One region of the Moheibacter stercoris genome, then DNA from elsewhere that is predicted to be linked to it. Evidence: riboswitches for the same ligand, from Rfam matches in the RefSeq annotation. Region 1 holds a riboswitch; the other holds the start of a gene.
The links. Region 1 has a riboswitch for S-adenosylmethionine ahead of ABID46_RS10880 (homocysteine S-methyltransferase family protein). Riboswitches for the same ligand answer to the same signal wherever they lie in the genome.
Positions count from the first base shown of each region.

Region 2: another riboswitch for S-adenosylmethionine. It lies ahead of ABID46_RS12495 (trans-sulfuration enzyme family protein); the one in region 1 lies ahead of ABID46_RS10880 (homocysteine S-methyltransferase family protein).

Region 1 is NZ_JBEPMO010000015.1:31,301-34,485, reverse strand. Features, by position in the region: gene metH (methionine synthase) at 1-800, opposite strand, end outside; gene ABID46_RS10880 (homocysteine S-methyltransferase family protein) at 797-1,795, opposite strand; SAM riboswitch class I at 1,847-1,950, opposite strand; gene ABID46_RS10875 (protein adenylyltransferase SelO) at 2,275-3,185, opposite strand, start outside.
Region 2 is NZ_JBEPMO010000024.1:931-4,115, forward strand. Features, by position in the region: gene ABID46_RS12490 (homoserine dehydrogenase) at 1-369, opposite strand, end outside; gene ABID46_RS12495 (trans-sulfuration enzyme family protein) at 438-1,607, opposite strand; SAM riboswitch class I at 1,745-1,843, opposite strand; gene ABID46_RS12500 (hypothetical protein) at 1,970-2,500, opposite strand; gene ABID46_RS12505 (hypothetical protein) at 2,568-3,014, shown strand; gene ABID46_RS12510 (hypothetical protein) at 3,018-3,185, shown strand, end outside.

The DNA of each region.
Region 1 (3,185 bases):
AACATTTCAGGATTGACGATTCCCATATCCATACCATATTGAATCCCATGATAGAGAAAAACCGAATGAATCGCCTCGCGCACTTGATTATTTCCTCGAAATGAAAAAGAGGCATTGCTCACTCCTCCACTCACCAAAGCACCTGGAAGATTTTCTTTGATCCATTTCGTAGCTTCAAAAAAATCCAAGGCATTTCTACGATGCTCTTCCATTCCCGTCGCTAAAGGAAATATATTGACATCGAAAATTATGTCCGTTGATGGAAATCCTACCTGATGAACAAGAATATCATACGATCGTTGACATATTTCAATTCGTCTTTCCAAATTATCGGCTTGACCAATTTCATCAAACGCCATCACAATGGCCGCGGCGCCATAACGTCTTATTTTTTTCGCTTGCTGAATAAATATTTCTTCGCCTTCTTTCAAACTGATGGAATTCACAATGGCTTTTCCTTGAACATTTTTCAGTCCAGCTTCTAAAATTTCCCATTTTGACGAATCAATCATAATCGGAACTCTACAAATATCGGGTTCAGAAGCTACCAAACGTAAAAATTTGATCATCGCTTCTTTGCCATCGAGCATTCCTTCATCCATATTGATATCGATGATTTGCGCTCCGCCTTCTACTTGGTCTCGAGCAATTTGCAAGGCTTCCTCAAAATCGCCATTTTGAATCAATCGAAGGAATTTTTTAGAACCTGTCACATTGGTTCGCTCTCCTACATTGATAAAATTGGAATTATCTCTGATGTACAAAGGTTCCAATCCACTTAAAGTTAATTTGATACTCATAACAATGCAGGGATTTTACGCGGTTGATAATTTTGAACGAATTCTGCCATTTTCTGAATATGTTCAGGTGTTGTACCACAGCAACCACCCAAAATATTGATCCATCCGTTTTCTACCATCGGTCGTATGTTTTCCAACATGATTTCGGGAGACTCATCATATCCGCCAAAGGCATTTGGCAAACCTGCATTGGGATAGACACTGACATTGAAAGGTGCATGATCGGATAGGATTTCGACATAGGGCAACATATCGGTCGCGCCTAATGCACAATTCAATCCAATACTAAAAAGAGGAATATGCGCCAGGGAAATCAAAAATGCTTCTGTCGTTTGGCCCGAAAGGGTTCTTCCCGATTTATCCGTAATGGTTCCAGAAGCCATTAAAGGAACTTGAATTCCCGTTTGATCCATTGCTTCCATGATGCCAAAGAAGGCAGCTTTTGCATTGAGCGTATCAAATATCGTTTCCACCAATAAAGCATGAACTCCTGCTTTTAACAAAGTCGTAGCTTGTTCTTGATAGGTTATGACCAATTCATCAAAATCTACATTTCGAAAAGCTGGATCTTGAACTTTGGGTGAAATAGAAGCGGTACGATTCGTTGGACCGATTGAACCAGCGACAAATTTTGGCTGAGATGGATTTCGTGTGGTAAATTCATCAGCAACTTCCAACGCTAATTTGGCTGAAGCGAAATTTAATTCCTCTACCCAATCGACCATATCGTAATCCACCATAGAAATTCGATTGGCATTAAAGGTATTGGTTTCAAGAATATCGGCGCCTGCCTGAAGATAAGCGCGATGAATATTTTGAATAATTTCGGGTTGTGTGATGGACAGCAAGTCGTTATTGCCTTTCAATGACTGATGAAAATCGGCAAATCGGTCGCCACGATAGTCTTCTTCAGACAATTGATGACGCTGAATCATCGTGCCCATTGCACCATCTAAAATCAATATTTTCTCTTTGGATAAATCGGTCAAATTCATTTGAATACATTATTATTTGACCTTATTGAAAAATATACGCGAAGTATTTTTCCCTTATCTTTTCTTGCTCTTTTGACAAGATAGGATGTAGCACCCGACCTAACGGGTTGCTAAGGTATCATAGGGCCTAATCCCTCCACCTTTCTCAATAAGGATGCTGCAAATGTATAAATTAAAATCCGAAATACTCAAACTTATTTTTGAATAAGAAATAGCTAAAATGAAACAAAGCCATTCAATTTTACTCGAATGGCTTTGAATACTTAAACCTAAAAACTTACTAAACTTACTAAACTTTTATTTAGACGAATCTAAATAGTATATTATCCATTTACCCCTTTGGATTATATGTGGACAAATTTATTGAGGTAAACCATTAAATTCATTGACCTATGTTAAGAAATTAATAATTCTATCAAATTTTCTGAGGAAAATGATAATAAATATTTATTACAATTATATTATTAATATTCAAATACTTAAGTACCGCAAAATGTTTTATATTGGGAATCGAATTCTGGATTGGCTCTCAAAAAAGAATTATCAATTGAGGAAATCCTTTTTTTTGATTCTAATTGATTTAATAAATTGTGAAATTTTGAAAAATTTCCTTCCTCGGCATTTTTCAAAATTTCTTCTAATGATTGATTTCTTAAAATCATGATAGGGTTATTTCTCCTCATTATTTCATTTGAATTCAATTCATTTTCAATCCTAATTTTCCATTTTCCGAGCCAAGAATTCATTTCTTTTGGAAAATCGTTTTCTTTTTCATCAAAAACTTCTGGATAGGTTAACTTCGCAAACGAATTCGTATAATCCAATTTAAATTGATATAAGTATTCCAGAAACTCATCTACCAAATGACTATCACCCTCTTTTTCCTCTGTAATTCCTAATTTGGAAAACATCATTTTGTACCAAGATTCCATATAAAGTGAATCAAATTCATTAATTATCTGAATCGCTAATTCGATCGCAACTTTTTCTTCGGGATGAATTAGACTCAATAAAGTTTCCGCCAATCGAGCCAAATTCCATTTCAAGATTTTGGGTTGATTCTCAAACGAATACCGAGCATTTTGATCAATAGAACTATAAACGGTTGAGGGATCATAAACTCCCATAAACGCACATGGCCCAAAATCAAAAGTTTCTCCCGAAATGGAAATATTATCGGTATTCATCACTCCATGAATAAAGCCTACTCGCATCCAATTCACGATCAAATCAATCTGAACTTTCATCACTTTTTCCAAGAAAGCCAAAGCTAAATTGGTGGAATTTTTCAATTCTGGATACAATCGATTTACCGAATAATTCAAAAGTGTTTCAACATCATCCTGCGTTCCAAAATACCTGGCATATTCAAAGGTTCCGATACGAATAT
Region 2 (3,185 bases), on a different contig from region 1:
TACCTTGTTTTTTCGTTGTAATTCGATCAATTCCGAGGCATGCTCCGCAATCATTTTTTTGTTGGCACTGACCACTGATTTTCCAGAATTCATGGCAGTTTTTGCAATTTCAAATGCGGCTTCTGCATCGTCTATCAATTCCACGACAATATCAATTTCAGGATCATCTAGAATCTCTTTTGCGTCTGTGGTGAACAATTGTGCGGGTGCGTTTCGCTTTTTTTCAGGATGTTTGATGACGATTTTTTTGATCTCAGTATTGAGTTGAGATTTCTCTGATAAAACCTTGTAGATTCCCTCTCCGACTACTCCAAATCCGAATAGTCCGATGTTTATTTTTTTCATGATGTTGACTAAAGTTTCGTTCAAAAGGACCAATTTTCACCCTTTCAAATCCAAAAAATGGATTGATTTTAGCAATTGGCCCTGAACATGAGTTAGATAATTTCTTTGATTTTTTGATCGATGGACAATAATGCTTTTTCTAAATCTTGAACTAGATCTAAGGGATCTTCAATTCCAACAGAAAGTCGAATTAAGGAATCTTGAATACCCGATGAAATTCTTTTTTCTCTAGGTACAGAAGCATGCGTCATTTGAGCAGGATGAGAAATCAAACTTTTGACACCACCTAAGCTTTCTGCCAGCTTAAATAATTTTGTTTGGGTAACAAATTGATTGGCAGCATCTATGCTGTCCTTTTTTAAGCTAAAAGAAATAACGCCCCCGAATAATCCATTTTGTTGCTTTTGCGCAATCTCGTGGTTCGTGTGTGTAGTTAACCCCGGATAATAGACTTTGTCTATTTCCTCCCTATTCATCAGAAAATTAGCAATTATTTTCGCGTTCTCGCTTTGTTGTCTGACCCTTAAGTCTAAAGATTCAATTCCACGTATCACTAAAAAACAATCCCATGGACCTAAAATTGCTCCGGAGGCGTTTTGTATAAATTTTATTTTTTCAGATAATTCTGGTGTTTTGGTAATGACCAATCCTGCGACCAAATCGGAATGGCCTGCGATGTATTTGGTTGCACTATGTACGACTATGTCAGCACCTAATTCTAGCGGCAATTGCGCAATAGGACTTGCAAATGTATTGTCGACCACCACCAAGGCTCCAAATGAATGGGCAATTTCAGAAATTTTTTGAATGTCTGAAATTTTCAAGGTTGGATTGGTGGGAGATTCTAACCAAATCAATTTGGTTTTATCATTGATAAATTCAAGAATATTTTCAGCTTGTGTTGTATCAACATAATGAACTTTGATCCCAAATTTTTGATAAATCTGTGTAAATAATCGGTAAGCGCCACCATAAATATCATCCACTGCGATGATTTCGTCTCCCGATTCCAGTAATTTAACGACAGCATCAATGGCAGCCAAACCTGTCGCAAATGCGAAACCTTTGTGTCCCATTTCCATTTGAGCAACAATGTTTTCAAGGGCTAAACGAGTAGGATTATTGCTTCTCGCATAATCAAATCCTTTGTTGATGCCTGGCGCTTCCTGAACAAATGTGGATGTTTGGTAAATAGGGACGGAAATCGAACCTGTCAATGGATCGACAGGTATAGATTCTAAGATTTCAGTTATTCTGCTCATTTTTAGATTTTTTCTGTGTTTTGTGTGTGTTGTAAAATCTTACCAAGAGCAGCTTCAGAAAAGTCAAAAAAAAAGACTCCTCTGATAAGTCAGAAGAGTCTAGTATATTGTTTTATTGTAACCTAAACTTTGCTGTGAACTTATCTTTCCTTGTCGGATGGATGTAGCACCTTATCTAAACTAGATGGTTGCTAAAGCTTCAACGGGCCATTTCCCTCGGCTTTTCTTGATAAGAATAAAATTGATGAACTTCTCTTTTGCAAATATAGAATTGAATTTTTTAAATAATTGCAATTCTATATGTTAAAATTTAATAATAATTTTCAAATTATTTGTAATCAATGAATTATTCGATAGGAAAATTAAAATCCAAAACTAACTCCAGCCATTGGTCGAAGTCCTGTTGAAAATATGCTGGAATTTTCCTTGTATAAAACATTGTACATGATCCCAACATGAAAAGAAACCTTTCCTGGACTGCGATATCCGCCTCCCAACCATAATGCTGATTCATCATAATTTTCTTTCAGATCGCTCACATCTGGATTGCTAGATTGCCATGTATGCGTTCCTAAATAGTGTTCAAAATGGGAACGAAGAAATAAAAAATCAACCGGATAAAAATTCACATAAGGACCAAAATTGAATAAATTTTGTTTGGCATATGACCATTTCGAATATTGATATCCAGCCGAAACACCAGCTTCAATCATGGGCGTAATTTCATATCCAACTGAAGGAGAAATGGAAAATCCGAAATAATCATTGCTTCCGAATCCTAATCCAATCCCACCACCAACTCGCCATTTATTGGGATTCAATTCTTGGTCTGATGTTTGTGCAAAGCTGCCAATAGAAATGACAAACATGAGCGTAAAAAGTATGTTTTTCATTATTTCAATTAATTTTGTCGAGTAATATTCGTACAATTTTACTTAAATTTAATCAAAACAAACAAATATGTCTTTAAAAGAAACCATCAAGAATCAAATTATTGAAATTGAAAAAGCAGACTTAAATGGATTGAAAGAAATGTTTGCAACCTATCAAGAGTCCGCTGATTTGGATGAGGAATCAACCATCGATCCAGAGGATTATTCGCAAATGACGCAAAGTCAAGAATCTGCAAAAGGATTGGAGTTAAGAATTAACCGCCAAAAACAAATGATTGATAGTTTCTTGAATTTGGATTTTGGTCCAAAAGAGAAAGTAGAACCAGGAGCTTTGGTTTTAACCGAAACCTTGAATTTTTTCATCGGTATCACCGCCAATATGTTTGATTATGAAGGTAAGAAATACATTGGATTGAATACAGAGGCTCCTATTTATTCGGCATTGGAAGGTGCAAAAGCAGGAGATGTAATCGAATTCAATGGCCAAAAGTATAGCATCAAAGAAGTTTTGTAAACTTTGAGAAAAAATAAAACATATTCCAAAATAGATAATCTAACAGGAGTGATCAGTTTGCTGATTATTCCTGTTTTGTTTGTGGGCATTTTTCAGAAAGAAATTGACAATCAGAATCAAAATTTCCTCAAACTTTATTTGCCACCAAAGGATTCTTTTGAAATGTTTACT